Regions from separate parts of the Streptomyces sp. NPDC001135 genome, predicted to be linked through region 2. Evidence: riboswitches for the same ligand, from Rfam matches in the RefSeq annotation. Region 2 holds a riboswitch; the other holds the start of a gene.
What was found. Region 2 has a riboswitch for glycine ahead of gcvT (glycine cleavage system aminomethyltransferase GcvT). Riboswitches for the same ligand answer to the same signal wherever they lie in the genome.

Region 1 (15,130 bases), on a different contig from region 2:
GCGCGGGCCGGCGAACCGGTGGTGCTGGATACCGCTGGTCGCGCACTCGAAGCTGACATCCACCCGGTGCTGCGGCCAGCGCAGCAGGTCCGGCACCCGCAGCCGGGCGGGCCGGGCCAGATCGCCGGTCAGGGCGAGTTCCGCGAGCGTCACCTGCGACCACCTCCCGCAGCACCGTACCCGCCGCCACGCACCGTGCAAACGCATATGCAAGCTACAAGTCACAGGTTCGCAGCTCATGCGATGAGACAGGAGACTTACGACTGGCAGATGCGGCAGTATCATCGCCGCACGGCCGGTCCCGCCGACCGTGACAGGGCGCGACAGTCGTTCCGCAGAACCAGAGGAGTAGATCCGTGATGACCCGTTCCGTGCGCCGGACCCGGCGAATGCTGCAGCTGGCCGGTGCGGGAGCCGCCCTGATGGCACTCAGCGCCTGCTCCTCCTCCAGCGATTCCTCCACGGCGCCGGAGAAGACCGGCTCCGGCTCACCGAAGCTGTCGGGCACGGTCACCGTGTTCGCCGCCGCCTCCCTGAAGGAGAGCTTCACGACCCTGGGCAAGGAGTTCGAGCAGGCCCACCCGGGCGCCAAGGTCAGCTTCAACTTCGGTGGCAGCGACACGCTCGCCGCGAGCATCACCGGCGGCGCCCCGGCGGACGTCTTCGCCGCCGCCAGCCCCAGGACCATGGCGATCGTGACGGACAAGAAGGACGCGGTCGGCACCCCGGCCACCTTCGTGCGCAACCAGCTGGAGATCGCCACCCTGCCGGGCAACCCGGACAAGGTGTCCTCCCTGAAGGACCTGACCAAGCCCGGCCTGAAGGTCGTCCTGTGCGACAAGACCGTGCCGTGCGGCGCCGCCGCGCAGAAGGCCCTGGACGCCGCGAAGCTGAAGCTCACCCCGGCCTCCTACGAGCAGGACGTCAAGAGCGCCCTGAACAAGGTGGAGCTGAAGGAGGCCGACGCCGCGGTCGTCTACAAGACCGATGTGAAGGCCGCGGGTGGCAAGGTGGAGGGCGTGGAGTTCCCCGAGTCCGCCAAGGCCATCAACAACTATCCGATCGTGCGGCTGAAGAACGGGCAGAGCGCCGAGGCCGCCAAGGCGTTCATCGCCCTGGTGCAGTCCGCCGAGGGCCAGAAGGTGCTGAGCGAAGCCGGGTTCCTCAAGCCGTGACCTCGCTCCACGAGCCCGGCGTCGCGGCCGGCCCCCGCACGGGCCGGCCGCGGCGCCGCCGCGTCGGCACGGGGGGCCGGCGCGGAGTGCCGTTGCCGCTGCTGCTGCCGGGCGTGCTGGCGCTGGCGTTCCTGCTGCTGCCGCTGCTCGCGCTGCTGGTCCGCGCGCCCTGGCGCAGCCTGCCGGCCCAGCTGTCCAGCACGGAGGTGTGGCAGGCGCTCCAGCTGTCCCTGGTCAGCGCCACGGCGGCAACGGCCGTGAGCCTCGTGCTGGGCGTGCCACTGGCCTGGCTGCTGGCCCGTACGGAGTTTCCCGGCCGGGGCCTCGTACGGGCCCTGGTGACCCTGCCCCTGGTCCTGCCGCCGGTGGTCGGCGGCGTCGCCCTGCTGCTGGCCCTCGGCCGCAACGGCGTCATCGGCAAGTGGCTGGACGCCTGGTTCGGCATCACCCTGCCGTTCACCACCGCCGGGGTCGTCCTCGCGGAGGCGTTCGTCGCGATGCCGTTCCTGGTCATCAGCGTCGAGGGCACACTGCGCGCGGCCGACCCGCGCTTCGAGGAGGCGGCGGCCACGCTCGGCGCGTCCCGGTTCACCGCGTTCCGCCGGGTCACCCTGCCGCTCATCGCGCCCGGCATCGCCGCGGGCGCGGTCCTTGCCTGGGCGCGGGCGCTCGGCGAGTTCGGCGCGACGATCACCTTCGCCGGCAACTTCCCCGGCCGTACGCAGACCATGCCCCTCGCGGTCTACCTGGCCCTGCAGAACGACCCCGACGCCGCCATCTCCCTCAGCCTGGTCCTGCTGATGGTGTCGATCGCGGTGCTGGCGGGCCTCAGAGACCGTTGGATGACAGCATCATGACCAACGTCCGATCCGCAGCCGCCGCCGGCGCCGAACCCCCGCAGGGGCCACCCGCATCCGACGACGAGAGCCGCACGGGTGGTCCGGACGGGAACCCGAAGCCGGCCGAACGCCGGCCCCCCACCACACACCCGCACCCCACCGCACATCCCCACCCGCACCCGCCCACCGGCCTGGACGCCCACCTGGTCGTCGACCGGGCCGCGTTCCGCCTGGACGTCACCCTCACCGCCGCCCCCGGAGACGTCGTCGCCCTCCTGGGGCCCAACGGCGCCGGCAAGACCACCGCCCTGCGTGCCCTCGCCGGCCTCACCCCCCTCACCGACGGCCATCTCCGCCTCGACGGCGCGGCCCTGGACCGCACTGCCCCGGAGTCCCGCCCGGTCGGCATGGTCTTCCAGGACTACCTGCTCTTCCCCCACCTGTCCGCCCTCGACAACGTCGCCTTCGGCCCGCGCTGTCACGGCATCGCCAAGGCCGAAGCCCGCGCGAAGGCCGCGGCCTGGCTGGACCGCATGGGCCTCGGCGACCACGCGGGCGCCAAGCCCCGCCGCCTGTCCGGGGGCCAGGCCCAGCGCGTGGCCCTCGCCCGCGCCCTGGCCGTCGACCCGCGGCTGCTGCTCCTGGACGAACCGCTCGCCGCCCTCGACGCCCGCACCCGCCTCGAGGTCCGCGCCCAACTCCGCCGCCACCTGGCCGACTTCGAGGCGGTCGCCGTCCTCGTCACACACGACCCGCTGGACGCCATGGTGCTCGCGGACCGGCTGGTCGTCATAGAGCACGGCCGGGTCGTCCAGGAGGGCACCCCGGCGGACATCGCACGCCATCCGCGCACCGACTACATCGCCCAGCTCGTCGGCCTCAACCTCTACCGGGGACAGGCCGACCGGCACACGGTACGGCTCGACGCGGGACCTTCGATCACCACCACAGAAGACCTGTCCGGCCCGGTCTTCGTGGCCTTCCCGCCCAGCGCCGTCACCCTGTTCCGGGACCGGCCCTCCGGGACCAGTGCCCGAAACCTCTGGCACTGCGAGGTGGCCGGCCTGGAGACGCACGGCGACCAGATCCGCGCCGACCTCGGCGGCGAACTCCCCCTCGCCGCCGACCTCACCACGGTCGCCGCCGCCGATCTCGATCTGCACCCCGGCGCATCCGTCTGGGCGACGGTGAAAGCGGCGCAGACACACGCGTACCCGGCCTGATCGGGCGGGCGCTCTACCGTGAGTGCCCATGACCCTGAGCATCCGCAACCAGCTCCCCGGCACGGTCACCGCGATCCAGCCGGGCGAGGCCATGGCCACCGTCAAGATCCGCCTCGACGGCGGCCAGGCCCTCACCGCGGCCATCACCAAGGAGTCCGCCGAGGACCTCGCCCTCGCCCCCGGCTCGCCCGTGCGCGCCCTGGTGAAGTCGACCGAGGTCTCCCTCGCCACGCACCGCGTCGAGGGTCTGTCGATCCGCAACCAGCTCCCCGGCGCCGTCGTCGGCCTCACCACCGGCGCCGCGATGGCCTCCGTGAAGATCTCCGTCCCCGGCGGCGAACTGACCGCGGCCATCACCAAGGACGCCGCCACCGATCTGGGCCTGTTCGTGGGCTCCGACGTGGTCGCTCTCATCAAGGCGACCGAGGTGTCCCTGGCGACGGCCTGACACGGCGAGGGCCCCGCCCGGAAAACCGGACGGGGCCCAGAGAGCCATCGCTCGCTCAGTCCTCGTACGCGTCCAGCGGCGGGCACGAGCAGACCAGGTTGCGGTCGCCGAAGGCCTGGTCGATACGGCGCACCGGCGGCCAGTACTTGTCGGCGGCCGAGACACCGGCCGGGAAGACGGCCTCCTCACGGCTGTAGGCGTGCTTCCACTCGTCGCCGAGCGCGGCGGCCGTGTGCGGGGCGCCCCGCAGCGGGTTGTCCTCCGCCGGCCACTCGCCGGAGCCGACCTTCTCGATCTCCGCGCGGATGGCGATCATCGCGTCGCAGAACCGGTCCAGCTCGATGAGGTCCTCCGACTCGGTCGGCTCGATCATCAGCGTGCCGGCCACCGGGAAGGACATGGTCGGCGCGTGGAAGCCGTAGTCGATCAGGCGCTTGGCCACGTCGTCCACGCTCACGCCGGTCGCCTTGGTCAGCGGGCGCAGGTCGATGATGCACTCGTGCGCGACCAGGTTGCCGGGGCCGGTGTAGAGCACCGGGTAGTGCGGCTCCAGGCGCTTGGCGATGTAGTTCGCCGAGAGCACGGCCACCTGCGTGGCGCGCTTGAGGCCCTCGCCGCCCATGAGGCGGACGTACGCCCAGGAGATGGGCAGGATGCCCGCGCTGCCCCACGGGGCCGCCGAGATCGGGCCCACACCGGTCTCCGGGCCCGCGGCCGGCTGCAGCGGGTGGTTCGGCAGGTACGGCGCCAGGTGTCCGCGGACCGCGACCGGGCCGACACCGGGGCCGCCGCCGCCGTGCGGGATGCAGAAGGTCTTGTGCAGGTTCAGGTGCGAGACGTCACCGCCGAAGTGGCCCGGCTTGGCGAGGCCGACCAGGGCGTTGAGGTTCGCGCCGTCGACGTACACCTGGCCGCCGGCCTCGTGGACCCGGGCGCAGATGTCGGCGACGTGCTCCTCGAACACGCCGTGCGTGGACGGGTAGGTGATCATCAGCACCGCCAGCTCCTCGCGGTACTGCTCGATCTTGGCGCGGAGGTCCTCGACGTCGATCTCGCCGTCCTCGGCGGTCTTGACGACGACGACCTTCATGCCGGCCATCACGGCGCTGGCGGCGTTGGTGCCGTGCGCCGAGGACGGGATGAGGCAGACCGTGCGCTGCTCGTCGCCGTTGGCCCGGTGGTAGCCGCGTACGGCCAGCAGACCGGCCAGCTCGCCCTGGGAACCGGCGTTCGGCTGCAGCGAGACCTTGTCGTAGCCGGTGACCTCGGCGAGACGTTCCTCCAGCTCACGGATGAGGGTGAGGTAGCCCTCGGCCTGCTCGGCCGGCACGAAGGGGTGCAGCTGGCCGAACTCGGGCCAGGTGACCGGTTCCATCTCCGTGGTCGCGTTGAGCTTCATGGTGCAGGAGCCCAGCGGGATCATGCCGCGGTCGAGCGCGTAGTCGCGGTCGGCCAGCTTGCGCAGGTAGCGCAGCATCGCGGTCTCGGAGCGGTGCTGGTGGAAGACCGGGTGGGTCAGGTAGGCGTCGGTGCGCAGCAGCGCCTCGGGGAGGGTCTCCTCGGCGGTCGCGTCCAGGCCCTCGATGTCGCCCTCGACACCGAAGGCGGAGAACACGGCGGCCAGCTGGGCCCGCTTGGTCGTCTCGTCGCAGGCGAGGGAGACGTGGTCGGCGTCGACGAGCCGCAGGTTGACGCCGCCCGCCCGGGCGGCGGCGACGACCTCGGCGGCCTTGCCGGGCACGCGCGCGGTGAGGGTGTCGAAGAAGGCGCCGTGCACGATCTCGACACCGCCGGCCTTCAGGCCCGCGGCGAGGATCGTGGCGTACCGGTGCGTGCGCCGGGCGATGGTCTTCAGACCCTCCGGCCCGTGGTAGACGGCGTACATGCCGGCCATCACGGCGAGCAGCACCTGCGCGGTGCAGATGTTGCTGGTGGCCTTCTCCCGGCGGATGTGCTGCTCACGGGTCTGCAGCGCGAGCCGGTAGGCCTTGTTGCCGTCGGCGTCGACGGACACGCCCACGAGGCGGCCGGGCAGGCTGCGCGCGAACTTCTCGTGCACGGCCATGTAGCCCGCGTGCGGCCCGCCGAAGCCCATCGGCACACCGAAGCGCTGGGTCGTACCGACGGCAATGTCCGCGCCCAGCTCGCCCGGCGAGGTCAGCAGGGTCAGCGCGAGCAGGTCGGCGGCCACGGTGACCAGGGCGCCCAGCTCGTGCGCCTGGTCGATGACCGGCTTGATGTCCCGTACGGCACCGGAGGCGCCCGGGTACTGGATCAGCACGCCGTTGATCTCGCGCTCGGCGACCTCGGCGGGAATGCCCTCGCTGAGGTCGGCGACGACGACCTCCACACCGGTCGGCTCCGCGCGCGTCTCGATGACGGCGATGGTCTGCGGCAGCGCGTCCGCGTCGACCAGGAACAGGCCCTTCTTGTTCTTGCCCATGCGCCGCGACAGCGCCATCGCCTCGGCGGCGGCCGTGCCCTCGTCGAGCAGGGAGGCACCGGAGGTGGGCAGACCGGTGAGGTCGGCGACCACGGTCTGGAAGTTCAGCAGGGCCTCGAGCCGGCCCTGCGAGATCTCCGGCTGGTACGGGGTGTACGCGGTGTACCAGGCCGGGTTCTCCATGACGTTGCGCAGGATGACCGGCGGGGTGAAGGTGCCGTAGTAGCCCAGGCCGATCATGGAGTCGAGGACCTGGTTGCGGTCGGCGAGCGAGCGCAGCTCGGCGAGGACCTCGGCCTCCGTGCGGGCGCCGGGCAGGTCGAGGGCGTCGGCGTTCTTGATCACATCCGGGACCGCGGCGGCGGTCAGCTCGTCCAGCGAGCCGTAGCCGACGTGCGCGAGCATCTTGGCCCACGCCTCCTGGTCGGGCCCGATGTGGCGCTGCTCGAAGGGGATGCCCGCTTCGAGCTCCGAGAGCGGAATGCGGTGGGCGGTCATTGCGGAGGCCTCCTGGTCTGACGCGACCTTTGAGGGGCACCACGGCGCGGGTGCCCCGACGGCCTCCCCCTCTGTCATCTCAACCTGAGAGCTTCACCGGGTGCCCGAGAGCCCCGGCTTTCACCGTCGGTGAGAGCGGAAGCCGTCGACACCCGCTCTGCTTTCCAGAGTGACCTCGTCCGTGCGGTTCGTGAGCCTGAGAGATTCCGGGGAGGATTTGCTCCTTCGGCGCCTCCGAGGTGGTCGGAGGACTCTCCCGCACGGGGTCAGCAGCCGCTGTCAGCCTACCAGCGAGGTCAACGCCCGAGCCTTCGAGTGGCCGCCTCCCTGAATGTGCTCTTTTGTAGTGCTTACGGATGAGTTGCGACCAAGAGGAGGGAGAGGGACCGTGCAGACCGAGATCGATCCGCGCAACCTGATCGGCCGCAAGGCGTTCGACCGCAATGGGACCAAGATCGGCACCATCGACGAGGTCTACCTCGACGACGCGACCGGCGTGCCCGAGTGGGCGGCCATACGCACCGGCCTGTTCTCCCGTGACGCCTTCGTCCCCCTGGAGCCCAGCGAACTGATCGAAGGCTCCCTCCACGTCCCCTTCGACCGTGCCCTGATCAAGGACGCCCCCGACTTCGGCGTGGGCCGCCATCTCTCCCCCGAACAGGAACTCCAGCTCTACCACCACTACGGCCTGGACGTGGCACCGCCTCCGTCCGTCCCGGACCACGACTTCGGCAAGCTGGCGGGTTCGGAGGAGACCTGATCGTCCTCCGTGGCCCGGGGCTCCTCACTCCTCTCCGGGATGCGGGGCGGAGCCCCGTGTCGGCCAGTGCTCGACTGACCGGGACAGGCGGGTGGGCGGGCAACATCCGGAACCAAGGGCAACGGATCAGCGGACTCCAGCGCAGGATCCTCGACAAAGAACGTTCGCACCCTCCCCGGAGGGGACTGCGGCGTCTCGAACCGCACGGTCACCCGCCCCAGCCCACTCCCCTGCACCCATCCGGGCCCGTACTCGGCATGCCGCACGTCCTGCCCGGCGCGCCAGTGCCGTTCGACCGGCTGCGGCTGCTCCTCGACGGCCTCAGCCACGACCTCCTCCGGTGTCTCCGCCGCCCGCGAGGGCAACGCCTGCGCGAACAGGTCCTCCTGCGTGTAGTCGGCGAGCCCGGAAACACCCACGCCGAGCAGCCGTACCCCGCCCGTGGTGTCCACGGAGTCCAGCAACCGCGCGGCCGACTCCCGCACCACCGCGGGATCGTCCGTCGGCCCCCTGAGCGTCTCCGACCTGGTCAGTGTCGAGAAGTCGTACCGCCGCACCTTCAGCACGATGGTCCGCCCCGACAGGCCTGCCCCACGCAGCCGCCCCACACACCGGTCGGCGAGCCGCTGCACCTCGAGCCCGATCCGCAGCCGGTCGTGGATGTCCACGTCGTACGTGTCCTCGACCGACACCGACTTCGCCTCGCGCTCGGCCACCACGGGCCGCTCGTCATGGGCCAGAGCCATGGCGTACAGCGCCTGCCCGTGGGCCTTGCCGAGCAGCCGGACCAGCTCGTCCTCGCCCGCCTCCGCCAGTTCCTCGACCGTGGTGATCCCGGCTCTGCGCAGATGGTCGCCGGTGGCCGGCCCGACCCCGGGCAGGGTCCGCACCGGCATGGGCCCCAGCAGGGCCCGCTCGGACCCCGGCTCGATGAGCACCAGACCGTCCGGCTTGGCCTGCTCGGAGGCGATCTTGGCGAGCATCTTGGAGGCGGCGAGCCCGACCGATCCGGTGAGCCCGGTGACCGCCCGGATGTCCGCGCGGAGCCTGATCCCCGTCAGCCTCGCCGACTCCTCGTCCCAGGCCGTCCCCCCGGCCTCCAGGTCCACGAACGCCTCGTCGAGACTGAGCGGCTCCACCAGCGGTGACAGCTCCCGCAGCAGCGCCATCACCTGCTCGCTGACCGCCCGGTACAGGGTGAAGCGCGGCACCAGATAGGCGGCGTTGGGTGCCAGCCGGCGGGCCTGGGCCATGGGCATCGCCGAGTGGACCCCGAAGACCCGCGCCTCGTACGACGCGGTGGCCACCACCCCGCGTGGTCCGAGGCCGCCCACGACGACCGCCTTCCCGCGCAGGCTCGGTTTGGATGCCTGCTCGACCGAGGCGTAGAAGGCATCCATGTCGAGATGCAGGATCGTGGGCGCGTTTCTCACACCTCCGATGCTGCACCACGGCACTGACAATGCCCGGCCCCCAAGGGACCGGTGTCACACCGCCCGGTTGCGGCGCCGTGCCAGTTCGTCCGCGGGGTTGTGCCCGACGAGGGTCTCGCCCGTGTCGATGCGCTCGCCGTGCAGCTGGGAGAGCGCGCTTTCCACGTCGCGCCACACCACGCCGACGGCGATCCCGAAGATGCCCTGGCCGCCCTGGAGCAGGGCGTGGACCTCATCCGGCGAGGTGCACTCGTAGACCGTGGCGCCATCGCTCATCAGGGTCATCCGCTCCAGGTCACGGAAACCGCGTTCCCTGAGGTGCTGCACGGCCGCGCGGATGTTCTGCAGCGAGACCCCGGTGTCCAGGAACCGCTTCACGATCTTCAGGACGACCACGTCCCGGAAGCTGTACAGCCGCTGGGTGCCCGACCCGTAGGCGGGCCGCACACTCGGCTCGACCAGGCCGGTGCGGGCCCAGTAGTCGAGCTGTCGGTAGGTGATGCCGGCAGCCGCGCAGGCCGTGGGCCCGCGATAGCCGATCTGCTCGGATGTCGATGTCATGGACGCCGCCCCTCCGCCGTTCGGCACCGCCGTCGGCCGGTGCGGAGCGTGATCCACCGCGCTGCCGTGAACCGGGTACGGACCGCTCTCCCCGAAACCGCGCACGGGAGCACCCCCAGCCGTACCGTCGCCGCTGGTTCTCACGCCGACCTCCGTCCTTGACCTGCCTTCACGACGGTAGGCAGTCACCAGGGGTGCGTCAACGATCGCCACACTCGGCACGCCGAGTGATAATCACCCTAGGAGTGGTTTCCCGTGTCCCACCGCGGGGAAAGGCTAGCCGAATGCCTTCGGGGAAAGCCGTAGGACGCCCTCAATGGCCGGTGGCACATGCCCGCCCCAGCGGGGGGATCGGCGCTCACCGGCCGCTCATGCTCACTGACTGCTGGTGCCGAAGTCCTCGGGCGAGATCTGGTCGAGGAACTCGCGGAACTTCTCCACCTCGTCCTCCTGCTCGTCCGGAATGGCGATGCCGGCGTCGTCCAGCACCGTGTCACTGCCGTAGATCGGCGTTCCGGTGCGCAGGGCCAGCGCTATGGCATCGGACGGGCGGGCGCTGACCTCGACGCCGCTGGCGAAGACCAGCTCCGCGTAGAAGACGCCTTCCCGCAGATCGGTGATGCGTACTTCGGTCAGCTCCTGGCCGACGGCCTCCAGCACGTCCTTGAACAGGTCGTGGGTCAGTGGCCTGGCGGGGGCCATGCCCTGCTGGGCGAAGGCGATCGCCGTCGCCTCCCCCGGCCCGATCCAGATGGGGAGGTAACGGTCGCCTCCCACTTCGCGCAGGAGCACGATCGGTTGGTTGGAGGGCATTTCGACCCGGACACCTACGACATCGAGCTCGTTCACACAGCAACCCTAGGCCGTGCCCGGGATGTTTGGGTAGTCGGGCCGGGAACAGGTGCCCGATCCGGCCGCCGGGGAACCGCCGGAGTTCAGGGCAGCCGCACACCGAGAGCGGTCTGCACGAGTGCCGCGTGCAACCTCACGGTGAGCGCCGCCAGCTCCTTCGCACGAGCCTCGGCGTGCGCCCTGGTCTGCGGGTTGCGGTGGCGCTTGAGCGGGGCGACCACCTGGTCGACGAGACCGGCCTCGCGGTCGGCGGCGGCCTTCATCACGCGGAGGTGGCGCGGCTCGATCCCGAACCGGCCCAGTTCGGCGACGAGCGAGGCCACGGTGACGGCTTCGGCGTCGTACACCCCGTCCTCCAGGGGAGCGACGAGCCCGTACGACTCCCACTCCCGCAGCTCACCCTCGTCGATCTCCGCGGCCGCCAGCAGCTCGGCCCTGCCCACCCGGGCCACCGTGGGCGGCCCGGGCGGCTCCGGAACGTCCTCCCCAGTGCGCTGGCGCCCCACGAGGGGCAGCTGGACGGCCTCGCCCCGCTCCATGGCGTCCAGTCGCTCGCGGATCACCTTGAGCGGCAGATAGTGGTCCCGCTGCATCCTCAGTACATGCGCCAGACGCTCGACATCCCCGGCGCTGAACTTGCGGTACCCCGAAGGGGTCCGCTGCGGCTCGATGAGCCCCTCGGCCTCCAGGAAACGGATCTTGGAGATGGTGACTTCGGGGAACTCGTCGCGCAGCGCGTTCAGCACCGTGCCGATGCTCATCAGCCCACTGTCCCTGGCGGCGGTACCGCTTCCGGCACCGCCGCTCGGTGTTTGAAGCATGGACCTTCCCTGGGAGTCCCCCCGGACGCCGGTCCGGGGGCGGGTCAGATGCCCTGCCGGCTCGCGTAGAACACCAGCCGGTACTTGCCGATCTGCACCTCGTCGCCGTTCGACAGGGCGACCTGGTCGATCCGCTCCCGGTTGACGTACGTGCCGTTCAGACTGCCCACGTCGGCCACCGTGAACGAGCCGTCCGGGGAACGCCGGAACTCCACGTGCCGACGCGAGACCGTGACGTCGTCCAGGAAGATGTCGCTCTGCGGATGGCGGCCCGCCGTGGTCAGGTCGCTGTCCAGCAGGAAGCGGCTGCCCGAGTTCGGCCCCCGGCGCACCACCAGCAGCGCCGAGCCCAGCGGCAGCGCGTCCACCGCGGCCTGCGCCTCCGGCGACAGCATCGGCATCTGCGTCTGGCCGGTGACCTCGGAGTCGTAGGCCTCCAGACCGGAGATCGAGATCGTGGACGTCGTCTCGGAGGCACGCTCCGGCGCCACTCCCGGGCGCAGCGGCGCACCACAGTTGGAACAGAAGCGTGCGTTCTCCGCATTGCGGTTACCGCACCTCGTACACACCAGGGCCGACATCGACGGATCCTCCTGCTGCGGCTGCCCCGCCGGGGCATGGGACGCGTACGGACCGGGGGTGACCCCTCCGCCCGCACCTGAGGTTGACGGTTGCCCGAAACCTATGCCGCCGGACTGGGCAGGGTCAACCGACGCCGCGCCCTGACCTCCGGAAATGTCACCGCCCGGACCAGCGACCTGGTCACGGAACAGCGGGCGCTGGCCCTCCGCGTCAGGCTGTGCGCGATGCCGAGCGGTCGCGTTGCCGCTGCCCTCTCGTGCGCTCTTGCCGAACAACTTCGCAAACAACTTCACGGGCGATTCCCCTTGACCGAAACAGACCCGCCCGTGGGGCAGGACGAACCCTGATTGCCTACACCGGCCGAGCCGGACATTCTCACAACGTCCGTATCCATCAGACAGTTTCCACCACGCACCACCCCTTCGGTGCGCCGACCCCCCGCAACCTCATGCCCCTGCCGGACGTCCCCCATGCACCACCGGTTCACTGGGAGGACGACCGAGCGTAGTCAGGCCGCTTCGCCTGTCGCAAGGCGTCCACGACGATCTTGTCCGACTGCTCGACGGTCACTGTGGCCTGCTCCTTCTCCAGCGTCTGCACCACACCTCCCGGGATGTTCAACGCCGGCTCCAGGTCCTGCGGCTTGCCGATGACCTTGAAACGATAGGGAGCGTTGATCTGGTTCCCGTCGACGCCGACGCTCTTGCCGGAGTCCGTGAAGTAGGTGCCCGCGACCACCCGTACCCCGTTCACCTGGATCGCCTCCGCACCGGCCGCGCGCAGCTCCTGGATCGCGTCGAGCAGCATGTCCGCCTTGACCGTCCCCTTCGTGTCCTCGATCGTCATCGTGATGCCGGGACCCCGCGCCGCCACGGTGCCCGCCAGAATGCCGAGTTGCTTCTCCTTCTCGGCCGTCTGCTTGCGGGCCTCCGCCGCCTGGTCGGAACTGCTCTGCAGTTCCTGGCGCTGCTTTTCGAGTCCCTGCTTCTCGTCCTCAAGACGCTGAGTACGCGAATCCAGTTCATCGAGGATGCGAACAAGATCTTCCTGGCGTGCGCCGCGCAGCGCGCTGCCGCTGTCGCTGTTGGACGCCACCTGCACCGCCAGACCGAAGCCGAGGCCGAACAGCAGCAGCGCCACGATGAGTTGGGCCCGGGTGACCCGCGGCGGCCACAGCCCCTTGACCAGCCGCTGCCTGCCGGTCAGCGGCTGTTGCGCCCGCTGCTCGGGCTCCGGCTCCGGTGCCCGCGCGGGCACCTCCTCGGGCAGCTCCTTGCGCAGCCCGTTCTCCGGCTGCTCCGGCTGCTCGTTCCGCTCGTTCTGTTCGCTCATCGGTGTCACGCCCGGAACACGTGCCGCCGGATCGCCGCGGCGTTGGAGAAGATCCGGATGCCGAGGACGACCACCACCCCCGTGGACAGCTGCGCGCCCACGCCCAACTTGTCGCCGAGGAAGACGATCAGCGCGGCGACGACCACGTTCGACAGGAACGACACCACGAAGACCTTGTCGTCGAAGATCCCGTCGAGCATGGCCCGCAGACCGCCGAACACGGCGTCCAGTGCCGCCACGACGGCGATCGGCAGATAAGGCTCGACGACCGCCGGAACCTCGGGCCGGACCAACAGGCCGGCCACGACTCCCACGACGAGGCCCAGTACGGCGATCACGATGTGCCCTTCTCAGTCTTCTCGGTGCTCGGCCGCGCTGTGCGTACGATCACACTGGGTGCGGCGGGCAACCGTACGTCGCCCTCGGTGGAGATGGTGGCCCGGATGCCGAAGTTCTGCTCCAGGGCATGCAGATACAGACCGTCGGGGCTGTTCTGGAACCCGTTGCTCAACGTCGTCCGGTCCCCCACCGCCAGCACCGTGTACGGCGGCACCAGCGGTCTGTTGTCGACCAGTATCGCGTCTCCCGCGGCCCTGATCGCGGACAGGGCGGTCAGCCGCTGCCCGTTGATGGAGACGGCCTCCGCGCCGGACTCCCACAGCCCGTTGACCACGCGCTGCATGTCCCGGTCGCGTACCCGGCCGGTGTCGGAGAACCCCGAGGTCTCCCGCGGGTTCGTGCCGTCACCGCCGGAGCTGGCCTCCTTGGCGTCGTTCACGACGAGCTTGACGCCCGGCCCATGGACCGCGGTGGCGCCCGACAGAACATCCACCAGATCCGCCTGCGTACTGCCGCCACTCGACTTCAGCGCCGCCCGCTGACGCGCGCTGACCACGCCCCGGAGCGTGTCGACGGTCCCCTCCAGCTTGTCCGCAGCCGCGGTCTCGCTGTCGATGCGGTCGATCAGCTGTTGGCGCTCCTTCGCCACCACGGGCGCCGCCGCCCGTGTCTGGGCCGCCCCGACGGTCACGACCAGGGCCGCGAGGACGAGCCCCGCCGCCAGGCCCAGCTTCGCCCGCAGGGTCCTGGGCAGCCCGCCCTCGCCCTGCGACGTCTTCCGGGCGGCGGCCTCGGCGTACCCGTCGTCGAGGCTGTGGTCCATGACGTTGGTGATCAACGACATGGAGGCGTCCGGGCGCTGCGGCCGCGCGGGGCTGCTCCGAACGAGGGGTTGCTGCGGCATGCCGCACATCGTCGCATGTCGCGGCCAGTACCTCCGAATGGCCCCACCGACGTGCCGGACAGGCCCCCTTGGGGACACTTGTCCGGCACGCGCGCGTGCGTGGGTTTTGCCGTCCCGCGACGTGGACTCCCTTACCCCGGCCTTACCTCCCGGCGCTGTCCACGACGGCCGACCACTCGTCGAGCAGGGCTTGTGCCGAGGCGTCGTCGGGCCCCTCGGCCCACAGATGGGTGACGGCCTCGGCCGGGTCGGGCAGCACCATCACCCAGCGCCCGTCCGTCTCCACGACCCGCACACCGTCGGTCGTGTCGACAAAGCGGTCCCCGGCGGCCTCGACCACCCGCCGCATGACCAGGCCCTTGACCGCCCACGGGGTGGCCAGGTCCCGCTTGAGCACGTGAGCCCGCGGAATCCGCGCGTCGATCTGGCTCAGCGTGAGCTGCGTGCGCGCCACCAGCCCGATCAGCCGTACGAAGGCCGCCGTGCCGTCGTAGACACTGCTGAACTCGGGGACGATGAACCCGCCCTTGCCGTCACCTCCGAAGATGGTGCCCTCCTCGCCGCCCACCCGCGTGAGGTCGTCGGGCGAGGTCGTCGTCCACTCCACCTGGGTGCCGTGATAGGCGGCCACCTGTTCGGCGATCCGGGTCGTGGTCACGGGCAGCGCCACCCGGCCGCTGCGCCGCTCCGCCGCCACCAGGTCCAGCATCACCAGCAGCGCACGGTCGTCCTCGATGATCCGGCCCTTCTCGTCGACGAGCGACAGCCGCTCGCCCACGGGGTCGAACCGGACACCGAACGCGGCACCCGAGGACGCCACTATCTCGCCCAGCCGGACCAGACCGTTGCGCCGCATCTCGGCCGTCTCCGTGGGCCGGGACTCGTCGAGACCGGGATTGATCGTCAGGGAGTCCACACCG
Region 2 (15,130 bases):
GCCGAGGTGCGTGATGTCCTTGCCCTCGAACTCGACGGTGCCGGCGGTCGGTTCGAGCAGCCGGGTGATCAGCCGGCCCATCGTCGACTTGCCGCAGCCCGACTCGCCCACCACACCGAGGGTTTCGCCGGAGCGGACCTCGAAGTCGATCCCGTCGACCGCGCGCACGGCACCGACCTGCCGCTGGAAGAGGCCCTTCTTGATGGGGAAGTGCTTCTGCAGCCCGGTCACCTTGAGCAGGATCTCGCCGGGAGCGGCGTCCTTGGTGAGCGTGGCCGTACCGGCGGACTTCTCTTCCGCGCCGTCGCTCTGTGCAGGGATGCTCCCTGCTTTGTCCTCTGCGTTCTCACTCACAGCTTCGGCGCAATCTCTTCGGTCCAGATCCGTTCCCGCTGCTCCTGCGACATGTGGCAGGCGGCCCAGTGCTTGTCGCCGACCTCGGTCAGCTCGGGGCGGACCGTGCGGGTCAGGTTGTCCTTCGGGAGGTCCGCGTACGGGCAGCGCGGGTTGAAGGCGCAGCCGGACGGGATGTTGATCAGCGAGGGCGGCGAGCCCTTGACCGGGATCAGGCGCTCCTGCTGGTCGCGGTCCAGGCGCGGCATCGAGCCGAGCAGACCCCAGGTGTAGGGGTGGCGGGGCTCGTAGAACACCTTGTCCGCCGGACCCCGCTCGACGCACCGGCCGCCGTACATCACCAGGATGTCGTCGGCGAGTTCGGCGACGACGCCCAGGTCGTGGGTGATGATGATGACCGCGGAGCCGAACTCCTTCTGCAGGTCGCGGATCAGGTCCAGGATCTGCGCCTGGACCGTCACGTCGAGCGCGGTGGTCGGCTCGTCCGCGATGAGCAGCTCGGGGTTGTTCACCAGCGACATGGCGATCATGGCGCGCTGGCGCATACCGCCGGAGAACTCGTGCGGGTAGTTGTCGACCCGCTTGTCCGGCTGCGGGATGCCCACGCGGTCGAGCATCTCGACCGCACGACGCTTGGCGGTCTTCTTGTCGACGTCGTGGTGGGTCCGGTAGGCCTCCACGATCTGCGCGCCGATCGTGTAGTACGGGTGCAGCGCCGACAGCGGATCCTGGAAGATCATCGCCATCTCGCGGCCCCGCATCTTGCGCACGTGGTCGGGGTCGGCGGACAGCAGCTCGGTGCCGTTCAGCCAGATCTCGCCCGATATCTGCGCCTTGCGCTTGCCGTACTGGCCGGCGGTGTGCAGGCCCATGATGCCGAGCGACGTCACGGACTTGCCGGAGCCCGACTCGCCCACGATGCCGAGGGTCTTGCCCTTCTCCAGCTTGAAGCTCAGTCCGTCGACGGACTTCACGAGGCCGTCGTCGGTCGGGAAGTGCACCTTCAGGTCGCGCACTTCCAGGAAGGAGGTCGGCGCGGGCGAGGAGCCGGTGGGCTCGCCCACGGCCGCTCCGGTCTTGCTGAGTTCGGTCATGCGAGCCTCACTCGGGGGTCGATCACGGCGTACAGGATGTCCACCGCGAGGTTGGCGATGAGCACCGCGAGGGAGGTGATCAGGGTCACGCCCAGGATGATGGGCAGATCCTGGTTCTTGATGGCGGTCAGCACGGCCTGGCCGAGGCCGGGGATGCTGAACGTGGTCTCGGTGAGGATCGCGCCGCCGATCAGGGCGCCGAGGTCCATGCCGAGCATGGTCAGGATGGGGGTCATCGTGGAGCGCATGGCGTGCTTGCCGATGACGACCGGCTCCGTGAGGCCCTTGGCGCGGGCGGTACGGATGTAGTCCTCACCGAGGATCTCCAGCATGGTGGCCCGGGTGATTCGGGCGTACATCGCCGCGTAGAGGAAGGCGAGGGTGACCCAGGGCAGGATCATGCTTCCGAAGTAGCCGGAGACGCTGTCGCCGAGCGGGATGTACTTGGGGCCGAACCAGTTCACTCCGAACACGAAGATCGCCGAGGCGAGCATGCCCGTGAAGTAGATCGGCAGGGACACGCCGCTGAGGGCGACGACCATCGCGCCGCGGTCCCAGATGCTGCCCCGCTTGAGGGCGGAGAGCACACCCGCCGCGACACCGAAGACCAGCCACAGCACGGCGGCGCCGAGCGCGAGACCCAGGGTCACCGGGAAGCGGTCGGTCAGCACCGGCCAGACGGCCTGCTCGCTGCGGAAGGAGTAGCCGAAGCACGGCGCGGCGCAGTGCGTGACGTCACCGCCGGCCGAGTAGGTGCGGCCGACGAAGATGCCCTTGAAGAAGTGCCAGACCTGGACGTAGATCGGGTCGCCCAGACCCAGCTTCTCGCGCACCGCCTCGACGGCGTGCGGGTCGGCCTGCTTGCCCACGAAGCTCGTGGCGATGTCCACGCCCGCCCACTTGGGGACGAGGAAGAAGATGCTGAAGACCACCAGGATGATGACGACCAGCATCACTGCGGCGGCGAACAGCCGCCTGATGAGGTAAGCGAGCACAGCTAACGGCCCGCCGCGGACCGCGGGCCCCCGGAGATCTTCCGGTGGGCCCGCGGCTCGCCGCGCCGGCCTTCACCTGCCTTTCGTGCCGTACGGCGGGTGTGCCGGGTTTACTTCGTGGACTTCAGGCCGAGGTTGACGAAGTCGTAGTAACCGCTGTACGCGTTCGTCGTGTACACGTTGGCCAGACGCGAGGAGCGGATGTTGAGCAGCCGCTCGAAGGTGAAGGGCAGGTAGTACGCACCCTCCGAGACCTTGTGGTTGATCTCCGTGGCGAGCTGGGTCTTCTTCGAGTTGTCCAGGGTGGTGGTGTACTGGTCGAAGAGACCGTCGATCGTCTTGTCCTTGATCAGGGCGTAGTTGTTGTTACCGCTCTGCAGGATGTACTTGCTGCTCCACAGCGGGATGCCGTAGCCCTGGACGGTCGGGAAGTCCGGACCCCAGCCCATGATGATGATGCCGAGCTTCTTCTTCGCCACGTTCGAGGGCGAGCCGATGATGCCCGGGGACTGCGAGCCGTCGTACTGGTAGATGTCGGCGTTGATGCCGACCTTCTTCAGCGCGGCCTGCATGGACTCCGCGGTGGCCACTTCCTGCGACTTGTTGTTGCGGACCGCGATGGTGGTGGAGAAGCCGTCCGGCTTGCCGCAGGCCTTCAGCTCCTGCTTGGCCAGGGCGACGTTGCCGTTCTTGTTCTTGGTCGCGATCTGGTACGGGTCGTACTTCTGGCCCTCGCCACCGGCGACCGACGGCGGGAGCATGTTGGTGCCGATGTCACCACCGGCGATCGGGCCACCGCGGGCGGTCTGCAGCGACACGTGGTCGGCGGCGTAGATCACGGCCTTGCGGCAGTGGATGTTGTCGAACGGCTTGACGCTCTGCGGGAAGACCGCGTAGCGGATGAAGCCGGAGACCGGGTTGTCCAGGTTGTCCTTGTGCTGCTTCAGGGCGATCTGGCGGCCCTGCGGGCCCAGGCCGGTCTGGCTGGCGTCCAGGTCGTAGTCGCCGTTGATCAGCTGCTGGTCCGAGTTGACCTGGTTGGTGGAGATGTCCATCGTGATCTTGTCCGGGTACGCCTTGCGGACCGGGTCGGAGGACGCCTTCCACTGGTCGTTGCGGACCAGGACCAGGTTCTTGCCCGGGGCGTAGGACTCGAACTTGTACGGACCCGAGGAGAACGGGTGCAGACCGTACTTGGACTTGGTGTCCTTGTCCTGGCGGACCGGGGAGCCCGCGGTCATCGCCAGCGTCTGGAGGAAGTCCGAGTTGGGCGCCGGCAGGTGGAAGACGATCGTCTTCGCGTCCGGCGTCGAGATGGCCTTCAGGCCCAGGTGGTCCTTCGCGGAGTCCTTGTACGGACCCTTGTAGGTGTTCTTCGGGTCCAGCATCTGCTGGAGGTAGATCGGACCGCCGGACAGGACGTCCTGCGCCCAGACGCGCTCGATGCCGTACTTGATGTCCTGGGAGGTGATCGCCTTGCCGTCCTCCCACGTGACACCGTCGCGCAGCGTGAACGTGTAGGTCTTGCCGCCGTCCGAGACCTTGCCCATGTCGGTGGCGAGGTCCGGGGTGAGCGTGGCGCCCTCGGCACCGGGCGCGGTCTTGTAGGTGACCAGCTGGCGGCTGTAGTAGCGCGAGAAGTCCCACATGAACCCGTAGTAGCCGCGCGTGGTGTCCCACGAGTCGGCGTCCTGCGTGCTCACGAACTTCAGCGTGCCGCCCTTCTTGACCTGATCGGCCTGGGCAACCTTGTTGACCGCCGCGTTGAAGCCGGCCGCGCCGTCCTTCGAGCCGCCGCCGTTGCCTCCGCCGCACGCCGCCGTGGTCAGCAGCCCGGCGACCACTGCGGCAGCGGCAAGGGCCTGCTTGCGCCGCCCTGAGGTGCGTTGGGTGTTCACGATCTCGGATCCTCCGGATTTGATGAGAGACCCCGTGGAAGAGCTCACGGGACGCTTGGGGTACGGCACTTCAGCGGGAAGCCTTCGGGTCGAGCGCGTCCCGCACGCCGTCGCCGAAGAGGTTGAAGGCCAGAACCGTGATGAAGATCGCCACGCCAGGGATCACCATGTACATGGGGTCCGAGTCGTAGTAGTCGATCGCGCTCGAGAGCATCTGTCCCCAGGAGGAGGTGGGCGGCTTGACGCCCACACCCAGGAAGCTGAGCGCCGCTTCGGTCAGGATGTTCGTGGGGATCATCATCGTCGTGTACACGATGATGGGCGCGACGAGGTTGGGCAGCAGTTCCTTGAAGAGGATGTAGAACCGCCCGGCGCCGAGCGAGCGGGCCGCCTCGACGTACTCGCGTTCACGCAGCGAGAGTGTCTGGCCGCGCACCACGCGGCCGATGTACGGCCAGCCGAAGAAGCCGATGACCAGGATCATCACGAACACACGCACGCCCGTGCCGGTGAGTCCCAGCATCTGGTTGGGCATGACGGAGACCAGCGCGATGATGAACAGCAGCTGCGGGAAGGCGAGGAGGCCGTCCATGACCCGGCTGATGACCGAGTCCACCCAGCCGCCGAAGAAGCCCGCCAGGATTCCGAGGATGGTCCCGAGGATGACGGCGACCACGGCGGACAGGAAGCCGACGAGCAGCGAGATCCGGGCGCCGTAGAGGATGCGGGCGAAGATGTCGCGGCCGTTGACCGGTTCGACACCGAGCAGGTGGTCGCCGCTCATGCCGCCCATCGAGCCCTTGGGGGTGCTGAACAGCGGGTCGATCAGGCCCTGGTGGTAGGCGTCCGGGTCCTGGCCGACGAGGTTCGTGATCACGGGTGCGAGCAGGGCGATCACGATGAGGAGAAGCACGACTACGCCGCCCGTGAGGGCCAGCTTGTCCCGCTTGAGGCGTTCCCAGGCGATCCGGCCCAGGGAGCGGCCCTGAACGGCCTTCGCGTCGGTGGCCGCGACCGCCGCTTCCTCTGCCGCACCCGGGGCCGCTTCCGCGGTCGGCTCGTGCAATGGTGCCGTCATCAGGCTGGGACCCCTCTCAACCGGCGGTAGCCGGCCCGCACTTGCCGCTGGTAGCGGCATCAAACAGTCCGTCGTACACAGGGGCGAACCCCTTGAAGGGGGAGTCTTCAACGCTTGCGCGATCAGCCGCCAGCCTTGACAGGGAATGGATGCGCAACCGTGATGCAAGCAGGCGTTTCCTGTTATGCGGACAGAGAGTTACGGCGACCGGACGGGGCCGGGCAGAGCAGCCGGATGGGCAAAACGGGACTTATGGGCAATGAGCCCAGGTCAGTAGCTGCCGTGCACCGGTGGATAGCCGTATCCGGCGGCGGGTGCCTGCCGCTGCGGGGAGGCCTGGAGCTGGGGCTGTGGCACGGCGTGGGCCTCGCGGTCGTAGAACGGGCGGGCGTTGGCCCGCATCCACATCACGACCGGGTCGTACTCGTCGGTCATCGCGACCGTCGACACCGGCAGGCCCTCCGGGACCGCCCCGACGGACTGCTGCATCATCGCGCGCACCGAGTCGACCGCGGCCGGCGAGGTGTCGTACACGTCCAGGCCGATGGCGAGGTACGGCGCGCCGAGCGCCGGCTGCACCCAGGCGCGGCGCAGGGAGCGCAGGGCCGGGGTGCGGTGGGCGTTCTGCGTGAGCAGGGCGTAGAACTGCGGGATCTCGATGCCGGGTTCGGTCAGCCCGAGAGGTCCGGCGGGCTGGCGGTCCAGGCCCGTGGCGATGCGGCGCAGATCCAGCCAGGGGATGCCGACCCCGCCGCCCGGGGCGTGCGGGTTGAGCCAGAGGCCGTACTGGTCCGGATAGAGGGTGCGGGCCACGTCGAGTCCGTCGACGACCTCGTACGACCGGTTCCAGCCGCTGACCGAGAGCTCCTGGGCGGAGGTGACACAGGGGGCGTACTGGAAGCCGTCGACCTCCATGTTTCCGTACTGGGCGTCCGGGGAGCCGGCCTGGCCGTGCCACAGGAGCATCCAGATCTGACCGGAGGAGGGGGTGGCGAGGGCACGGAGCAGGGCCTCGTAGGCGTCGTAGCGTCCGGGCGTGACCTGGCGCAGCATGTGCTCGACGCTGCCGCTGTGGCTCGCGCTCACCTGTCGTGCCCTTCTCTTCTTTGTGCCCCGCGTGTGGAGACAGCTTAAGCGCCCACGGGGGTGCCGCCTTGGGTACGTGCGCGGGTGCGGGTGCGTGGGGGGCTTGTCGCGCAGTCCCCCGCGCCCCTGAGGTCCGCTGCTCCCTGCCCGCTGATCAGTGACCGTACTGATAGAAGGGGCGGACGTTCGACTTGAGCCAGCCGGCCACCGGGTCGTCGGTCACGTCCAGGAGGACCAGGTTGACCGGCCACTTGACCGGGACTTTGCCGAGGGCTCGGCCCAGGGCCTGCAGGGGGAGGGCGCGCAGGTCGCCCTCCCACTGGGAGAGTTCGACGCCGACGAACATCACCGGGTCGTCCGTCTCTATGGCGGCCAGGCAGCGGCGGGCGGTGAGGACCACGCCGGTCTCGGCGAACTCGGCGGACGCGGTGGAGAGGAAGTCGACCGGGTCGTCCTGCCAGTCGGGTTCGAAGAGGCGGACCCGGCCGCCGGTGCCGGGGCCGTCGAGCGGGGTGCGGCCGGTCCGGCACAGCTCGGCCACCGCCTCGGGCGGGAGCGGGATGCCGACCAGGGCGTCGGGGTTCACGGCGATGCCGACCTGCGCGGGCAGACCACGGGCGAACTCCACGGCGGGGGCGATGGTGTACGACATGTGGGAGCCCGCCGCCTGGCGCAGCTGTTCCTCGGAGCTGAACACCGGGACGTACACCTGACCGCCGATGTCCAGCGTGGGCAGGTCCAGCGGGCCGCTGTCGGGGCCGCCGCCGCCCGGCAGCGGGATCCACAGGAGACTGCGGCCCAGGACCTCGATGATCCGGCCGGCCGCGGCGGGTATGCCGAGGGAGGCCGAGAGCACCTCCTCCAGCTCGTTGCCGGGCCAGCCGCCGTGCGGCTGGGGGTGCGCCTGTGCCGGGAAGTCCGCGGGAATGTCCGCCGGGAAGTCCATCTGCCTACCGCCTGCTGGAAACCACTGCTGTGACCAAGAAGGCTAGCGGGTGGCGGTGACAGTCCCTCACCCTGTGCACGTCGTCCCCCTCCTTTGGTGCATGCGAGGTCATCCGGTGAACGCGATCCGCCGCAGGGTGTCCGCCGCCGCGCGGTCCAGCAGCACCGCGGAACCGCAGCCCGCGGGCGGCTCGCCCCGCTCGACCGCGTCGAGCAGCCGGGCGGTCGTACGGCGGTGGCGGCGGAAGGCGTACCGGGAGACGCCCCGGCCGCGGGACCGCTGGCCCTCGCGGGCGGTACCGGGCGCGACGTCGAGCAGGAGCAGATGGAGGGTGCCGCCGCGGCGGCGCGCCTCGCGGGCGAGCCAGGCGCGCACCCAGGGCTGGGTGCCGCAGTCGTGGACGACCAGGCCCTCCCCGGTGCGCAGGGCGCGGCGCAGGCCGGCGTAGTGGGCGAGGCGGACCAGCGGGCGGTAGAGGGTGTACGGGAGCGCGCGGGGCAGTCGGGCAGCGAAGCGGTCGCGCATGTCCTGGGAGTCGATGCGGCGGCCGGCGACCGCGCGCCGTATCAGGGTGGACTTGCCGCTGCCGGGCAGGCCGGTGACCACCACCAGGTCCCCGGGGCCGAAGAACAGCGTGTGCGGGCCGCGGCCGGCGCGGTCGCGCAGGTCACGGACGACGGGGGCCGGGGCGGGACGCTGCCTCGGCACCGTGGTGCGGGTGGTGGCGGTGGCACACACCGCGGTCCTGTTCACCGTGGATCTTCCTCCCCTGTCGGCCCGGTAATGTCCGTTCCCGCTGCACGTAAAGAGAAGGTAATGAACGACGGTGGTGGAGAGGTCCGTGTCCTGCCACAGGTCGGTTACAAAAGCCGGCTCGCCGTGCAATGATGTGGCCGCCAACTGCATACCGGCCGCTTGAATCCGCGCGGGAGAGTCCCTGGCAGCACTGCCGCCGGGGCGCCGAAGGAGCAAGTCCCTCCCTTGAATCTCTCAGGCCCCGTTACCGCGCGGGCGAGGCACATCTGAAAAGCGGGCCGCTGCGACAGTGGCTCCACCCAAGGTGCAAGCCGTGATCGTCCCTGTGGCGGTCCTGGCGAACCTCTCAGGTTCCGATGACAGATGGGGAGGAACGTTCCTCGCCCGTCCTGCTTTCCTGGGAGACGACCGTCCGATGAGCAGTACCGAACCCCTTGAGCTGCGTCATACCGCGCTGGACGCGCTGCATCGCTCGCTCGGCGCGACCATGACCGACTTCGCCGGCTGGGACATGCCCCTGCGTTACGGCTCCGAGCGCGACGAGCACATCGCCGTACGCACGAAGGCGGGCCTCTTCGACCTCTCCCACATGGGCGAGATCACCGTCACCGGCGCCGAGGCCGCCGCCCTCCTCAACTACGCCCTGGTCGGCAACATCGCCTCCGTCGGCGTCGGCCGCGCCCGCTACACCATGATCTGCCGGGCCGACGGCGGCATCCTGGACGACCTGATCGTCTACCGGCTCGCCGAGACCGCGTACATGGTCGTCGCCAACGCCTCCAACGCCCAGGTGGTGCTGGACGCGCTGACCGAGCGCGCCGCCGGCTTCGACGCCGAGGTCCGTGACGACCGGGACGCGTACGCGCTGATCGCCGTCCAGGGCCCGGAGTCCCCCGGCATCCTGAAGTCCCTCACCGACGCCGACCTCGACGGCCTGAAGTACTACGCCGGCCTGCCCGGCACCGTCGCCGGCGTCCCGGCGCTGATCGCCCGCACCGGCTACACCGGCGAGGACGGCTTCGAGCTGTTCGTGAAGCCGGAGCACGCCGTGCAGCTGTGGCAGGCGCTGACCGAGGCCGGCGAGGGCGTCGGTCTGGTCCCCTGCGGCCTGTCCTGCCGGGACACGCTGCGCCTGGAGGCGGGCATGCCGCTGTACGGGCACGAGCTGACCACCGCGCTCACCCCCTTCGACGCCGGGCTCGGCCGGGTGGTGAAGTTCGAGAAGGAGGGCGACTTCGTGGGGCGCGCCGCGCTCGCCGAGGCCGCCGCCAGGGCCCAGGAGAACCCGCCGCGGGTCCTCGTCGGGCTGATCGCCGAGGGCCGGCGCGTGCCGCGCGCCGGGTACGCCGTCGTCGCGGACGGTCAGGTGATCGGCGAGATCACCTCCGGCGCCCCCTCCCCCACCCTGGGCAAGCCGGTCGCCATGGCCTACGTCGACGCGGCACACGCGGCCCCGGGCACCCCGGGCGTCGGCGTGGACATCCGGGGCAGCCACGAACCGTACGAGGTCGTGGCGCTGCCGTTCTACAAGCGCCAGAAGTAGACACTGGGCGCGGTCACCGTGTGACCCCGCGCACGTTTCCGCTGCTCACCAGCGGTTTCACTAGTCCCCCCTTCATCAGCACTCCCGCGCGTACAGGAGAATTCAGGCCATGAGCAACCCCCAGCAGCTGCGCTACAGCAAGGAGCACGAGTGGCTGTCGGCCGCCGAGGACGGCGTCTCGACGGTCGGCATCACCGAGTTCGCGGCCAACGCGCTCGGCGATGTGGTCTACGCCCAGCTCCCCGAGGTCGGCTCCACGGTGACCGCGGGCGAGACCTGCGGCGAGCTGGAGTCGACCAAGTCGGTCTCCGACCTGTACTCGCCGGTCACCGGTGAGATCACCGAGATCAACGAGGACGTCGTCAACGACCCGTCGCTGGTGAACTCGGCCCCCTTCGAGGGCGGCTGGCTGTTCAAGGTGCGCGTCACGGAGGAGCCGGCCGACCTGCTCTCCGCCGACGAGTACACCGCCCAGAACGCCGGCTGAGGAGTCGTAGCCGTATGACCGTCCTGAACACGTCCCTGCACGAGCTGGACCCGGAGATCGCCGCCGCGGTCGACGCCGAGCTCGTCCGCCAGCAGTCCACGCTGGAGATGATCGCCTCCGAGAACTTCGCGCCGCTCGCGGTGATGGAGGCGCAGGGCTCGGTGCTGACCAACAAGTACGCCGAGGGCTACCCGGGCCGCCGCTACTACGGCGGCTGCGAGCACGTCGACGTCGCCGAGCAGATCGCCATCGACCGGATCAAGGAGCTGTTCGGCGCCGAGTACGCCAACGTCCAGCCCCACTCCGGCGCCTCCGCCAACCAGGCGGCCCTGTTCGCGCTGGCCCAGCCCGGGGACACCATCCTCGGTCTGGACCTGGCGCACGGCGGCCACCTGACCCACGGCATGCGCCTGAACTTCTCCGGCAAGCAGTTCAACGTGGTCGCCTACCACGTGGACACCGAGACCGGCCTGGTCGACATGGCCGAGGTCGAGCGCCTCGCCAAGGAGCACCGCCCGAAGGTGATCATCGCGGGCTGGTCCGCCTATCCGCGTGAGCTCGACTTCGCCGAGTTCCGGCGGATCGCCGACGAGGTCGAGGCCTACCTGTGGGTCGACATGGCGCACTTCGCGGGCCTGGTCGCGGCCGGTCTGCACGCCAACCCGGTGCCGTACGCCGACGTGGTCACCTCCACCACGCACAAGACGCTGGGCGGTCCGCGCGGCGGCATCATCCTCGCCCGCGGCAAGGACTTCGCGAAGAAGCTGAACTCGTCCGTCTTCCCGGGCTTCCAGGGCGGTCCCCTGGAGCACGTGATCGCGGCGAAGGCGGTCTCCTTCAAGGTCGCCGCCTCGGAGGAGTTCAAGGAGCGCCAGCGTCGTACCGTGGAGGGGGCCCGGATCCTCGCCGAGCGCCTGACGGCGGCGGACGCCCGTGAGGCCGGGGTGAACGTCCTGTCCGGCGGCACGGACGTGCACCTGATCCTGGTCGACCTGCGCGCGTCCGAGCTGGACGGGCAGCAGGCCGAGGACCGCCTCCACGAGGTCGGTATCACGGTCAACCGCAACGCGGTCCCGGACGACCCGCGCCCCCCGATGGTGACGTCCGGCCTGCGGATCGGTACGCCGGCCCTGGCGACCCGCGGCTTCACGGCCGAGGACTTCGCCGAGGTCGCGGACGTGATCGCGCAGGCGCTGAAGCCGTCCTACGACGCGGAGGCCCTCAAGGCGCGCGTGAAGGCGCTCGCCGACAAGCACCCGCTGTACCCGGGCCTGAACAAGTAGGTCCGGACAAGTAAGTCCCCGGTGGGGCACTCGGAGGAGAGTGCCCGAGGGTGCCCCACCACCCCTGTACCGCTTTCTTGAGGAGTGACCGTGGCCATCTCGGTCTTCGACCTGTTCTCGATCGGCATCGGCCCGTCCAGCTCCCACACGGTCGGCCCGATGCGTGCGGCGCGCATGTTCGCCCGCCGCCTGCGCAATGAAGGCCTGCTGGACTCGGTGGGCTCCGTCCGGTGCGAGCTCTACGGCTCCCTCGGCGCCACCGGCCACGGTCACGGCACCCCGAAGGCGGTCCTGCTCGGCCTGGAGGGCGCTTCGCCCCGCACGGTGGACGTGGAGACGGCGGACGAGCGGGTGGAGGGGATCAGGACGGCGGGCCGTCTCTCGCTCCTCGGCGAGCACGAGATCCCCTTCTCCTTCGACGACGACCTGGTCCTGCACCGCCGCAAGGCCCTGCCGTACCACGCCAACGGCATGACGATATGGGCGTACGACGCCTCGGGCGCGGAGCTGCTCTCCAAGACGTACTACTCGGTCGGCGGCGGCTTCGTCGTGGACGAGGACGCGGTCGGCGCGGACCGGATCAAGCTGGACGACACGGTCCTGAAGTACCCCTTCCGCACCGGCGACGAACTGCTGCGCCTGACGAACGAGACCGGCCTGTCGATCTCCTCCCTGATGCTGGAGAACGAGCGCGCCTGGCGCACCGAGGAGGAGATCCGGGCGGGCCTGCTGGAGATCTGGCGGGTGATGCGCGAGTGCGTCCAGCGCGGCATGTCCCGTGAGGGCATCCTGCCCGGCGGCCTGAAGGTCCGCCGCCGCGCGGCCGTCTCGGCCCGCCAACTGCGCGCGGAGGGCGACGCGTTGGCGCACGCGATGGAGTGGATCACGCTCTACGCGATGGCCGTGAACGAGGAGAACGCGGCGGGCGGGCGCGTGGTGACGGCCCCCACGAACGGCGCGGCCGGCATCATTCCGGCGGTCCTGCACTACTACATCAACTTCGTGCCGGGCGCCGACGAGGACGGTGTCGTCCGCTTCCTCCTGGCCGCCGGCGCGATCGGCATGCTCTTCAAGGAGAACGCCTCCATCTCCGGCGCCGAGGTCGGCTGTCAGGGCGAGGTCGGCTCCGCCTGCTCCATGGCCGCCGGCGCCCTCGCCGAGGTCCTCGGCGGCTCCCCGGAGCAGGTCGAGAACGCGGCCGAGATCGGCATGGAACACAACCTCGGCCTGACCTGCGACCCGGTCGGCGGCCTGGTCCAGATCCCGTGCATCGAGCGCAACGGCATGGCCGCGGTGAAGGCGGTCACCGCCGCGAAGATGGCCATGCGCGGCGACGGCTCCCACAAGGTGTCCCTGGACAAGGTCATCAAGACCATGAAGGACACCGGCGCGGACATGTCCGTGAAGTACAAGGAGACGGCCCGGGGCGGGCTCGCGGTGAACATCATCGAGTGCTGAGGACGCGAGCCCTGACCGGCGCGAATTGACGGGGCAGGCGTTCGGCGGGTCCGAAAAATTGCCATTTTTCAGCAAAAGCACCACGCCGTGGTGACTGTTTATTACCCGGATAATGGCGCTGCTCTTGGGGGCGCCCCTGCCCGCCGTTAGGATCACGGTATGGGACCCTTGGAACCAAAAGTAGCCGACCTCATCATCGCGGCGATCTGCTTTACAGCGGTCTTCCTCGCTTTTGTGAAGGTCTTCGTACCGAGGATCACGAAGGCGCTCGCAGACCGGCAGGACGCGATCGAAGGAACCATCGAACGGTCGCAGGCCGTCTACGCGGAGGCGCGACGTATCCACGCCGAATACCAGGCCGAGCTCGCGGACGCGCGCCACGAGGCAGCCCGCGTCCGGCAGGCCGCGGTCGAGGAAGGAAGCCTCGTCCTCGAGGCCGTTCGCGCAGAGGGACAGCGGCAGCGCGATGAGCTCGTCGCGTCGGCCAGGGCTCAGCTGGAAGCCGATCGCATTGTTGCCGAGGCAGCTCTCCGGGAGGACGTTTTCACGTTCGCGTCCGATCTAGCTGAGCGTATTGTCGGCGAGCCGCTCGCGGATCGGAATCGGGCACGGCAAATTGCCGACGAGTTCTTCGCCGAGCTCGACGCCGATACTTCGGCCAAGGCGTGATCAAGCCTCTGAAAAGGTCCGGACCCCGCGGTCCGGGCCTTTTCGCGTGCCGGGCCGGCATCCAGTCCGCGGACCGGGTCTGCGAGGGTCTGCGGCGGAGCACCCGAAGCGACCGGGCACCAGGGGGCGGTGCGTCCGTCAGGTCCGGGCCAGCAGCAGGTCCTCCCCGGTCGACGGGCGCAGGCCGTCGGCGCGGCCGGCGAAGTAGCGCTCGGCGTGCGAGGCGCCCGAGACGTGCCGTGCGTCCGCGAAGCCGGCCTCCCGGGCGAGGTCCAGCATCTCGCGCGGGGTGTAGAAGCTGAGGAACGGGGTGCCGGACGCCCGGGCGCCCGCCTCGCTCGCCCTGAGGCCGGCCCGGTCGCGCTCGTCCACGAGCTCTTCCGGCAGCAGGAAGGTCATGGCGAGGGTCGTACCCGGTGCCAGCCCCGCGATCTGGCGCAGGGTGGCGGTGGTGGCCTCCTCGGTGAGGTACATGGTCACGCCGGTGGAGGCGATGACCGCCGGGCGGCCGGGGTCGAAGCCCGCCGCGACGAGGTGCTCCAGCCAGGAGCCGCCGCTCGCCTCGAAGTCCACCGGCACCAGGTGCAGCCGGCCCGGGACGCCGAGGCCCAGTTCGGCCAGGCGGCGGCGTTTCCATGCCTGCGGGCCCGGCTGGTCGATCTCGAAGACGCGCAGGCGGGAGGCGGTCCCCGGGGCGCGCTGGGCGAAGGTGTCCAGACCGGCGCCCAGGATGACGTACTGGTCGACCCCGCGATCGGCCTGCTCGGCGACCAGGTCCTCGATGAAGCGGGCGCGGGCCACCATGGCCGCGCGGAAACCCCTGGTGGCACCGGGGTCCATGTCCGGGCGGCTGCGCCAGTCGGGGCCGGGGCCGGCGAGGCGCAGGCCGATCTCGTCCTCGAACACGTGTGGCGGCGGGTCGGTCCGGACGTGCATCGCCCGCCACAGGGCGCACCGCACCGCGGTGTTGTCCGGCGCCTCGGTCCGGTCGCCGGTCACGGCTGGTCCTTCTGGGGGGCCTGGAGGCTCCACAGCCGGCCGTCGGGGTCGCGGACCGTCATCACCCGCGTGCCGAAGTGGGTGTCCTCGAACGGTGTGACCACCTCGACGGCGGGGCCGGCGCGGAACGCGTCCGCGTCCGGCACCTTCAGCACGATCTGTGTCTGCGGCTCCCGGTCCTCGGGGACCTCGGCGATGAAGACGCGGGGGCCGTCGCCGTTGCGGAGCTGGCCGGAGTTGTGGTCGGTCTCGAACTCCAGGTCGTAGCCCAGGGCTTGGAAGAACCCGGCCGCCCTGCCCCAGTTGTGGGTCTCCAGGAATACGGCTTCGATGCCTTCGGTCGCCATGTCAGGTCTCCTTCTCGGTCGAGGGCTGTTCCTGTCGAGGGGCGTCGTCGAGGTAGGCCCGCAGCGCGTCTGCGACCAGTGCCGACAAGGACATGCCCGATTCGATGGCGCGGTACTTGACCTGCTTGATCAGCCCG

Region 1: another riboswitch for glycine. It lies ahead of gcvP (aminomethyl-transferring glycine dehydrogenase); the one in region 2 lies ahead of gcvT (glycine cleavage system aminomethyltransferase GcvT).

Annotation. Positions count from the first base shown of each region.
Region 1 is NZ_JBSFKD010000033.1:2,643-17,772, reverse strand. Features, by position in the region: gene ACWC94_RS32160 (molybdopterin-dependent oxidoreductase) at 1-153, opposite strand, end outside; gene modA (molybdate ABC transporter substrate-binding protein) at 360-1,175, shown strand; gene modB (molybdate ABC transporter permease subunit) at 1,172-2,032, shown strand; gene ACWC94_RS32145 (ABC transporter ATP-binding protein) at 2,029-3,237, shown strand; gene ACWC94_RS32140 (TOBE domain-containing protein) at 3,266-3,685, shown strand; gene gcvP (aminomethyl-transferring glycine dehydrogenase) at 3,741-6,626, opposite strand; glycine riboswitch at 6,801-6,895, opposite strand; gene ACWC94_RS32130 (PRC-barrel domain-containing protein) at 7,015-7,386, shown strand; gene ACWC94_RS32125 (DNA polymerase IV) at 7,308-8,819, opposite strand; gene ACWC94_RS32120 (MerR family transcriptional regulator) at 8,874-9,524, opposite strand; gene ACWC94_RS32115 (bifunctional nuclease family protein) at 9,756-10,229, opposite strand; gene ftsR (transcriptional regulator FtsR) at 10,316-11,053, opposite strand; gene ACWC94_RS32105 (FHA domain-containing protein) at 11,098-11,928, opposite strand; gene ACWC94_RS32100 (DUF881 domain-containing protein) at 12,119-12,967, opposite strand; gene ACWC94_RS32095 (small basic family protein) at 12,973-13,305, opposite strand; gene ACWC94_RS32090 (DUF881 domain-containing protein) at 13,302-14,219, opposite strand; gene ACWC94_RS32085 (sugar phosphate nucleotidyltransferase) at 14,353-15,130, opposite strand, start outside.
Region 2 is NZ_JBSFKD010000031.1:22,131-37,260, reverse strand. Features, by position in the region: gene ACWC94_RS31140 (ABC transporter ATP-binding protein) at 1-354, opposite strand, end outside; gene ACWC94_RS31135 (ABC transporter ATP-binding protein) at 351-1,448, opposite strand; gene ACWC94_RS31130 (ABC transporter permease) at 1,445-2,443, opposite strand; gene ACWC94_RS31125 (ABC transporter substrate-binding protein) at 2,554-4,341, opposite strand; gene ACWC94_RS31120 (ABC transporter permease) at 4,412-5,419, opposite strand; gene ACWC94_RS31115 (enhanced serine sensitivity protein SseB C-terminal domain-containing protein) at 5,690-6,472, opposite strand; gene ACWC94_RS31110 (enhanced serine sensitivity protein SseB) at 6,660-7,451, opposite strand; gene ACWC94_RS31105 (AAA family ATPase) at 7,560-8,204, opposite strand; glycine riboswitch at 8,368-8,467, shown strand; glycine riboswitch at 8,468-8,580, shown strand; gene gcvT (glycine cleavage system aminomethyltransferase GcvT) at 8,623-9,750, shown strand; gene gcvH (glycine cleavage system protein GcvH) at 9,860-10,237, shown strand; gene glyA (serine hydroxymethyltransferase) at 10,252-11,520, shown strand; gene ACWC94_RS31085 (L-serine ammonia-lyase) at 11,611-12,978, shown strand; gene ACWC94_RS31080 (F0F1 ATP synthase subunit B family protein) at 13,138-13,647, shown strand; gene ACWC94_RS31075 (class I SAM-dependent methyltransferase) at 13,786-14,646, opposite strand; gene ACWC94_RS31070 (VOC family protein) at 14,643-14,993, opposite strand; gene ACWC94_RS31065 (ribbon-helix-helix domain-containing protein) at 14,995-15,130, opposite strand, start outside.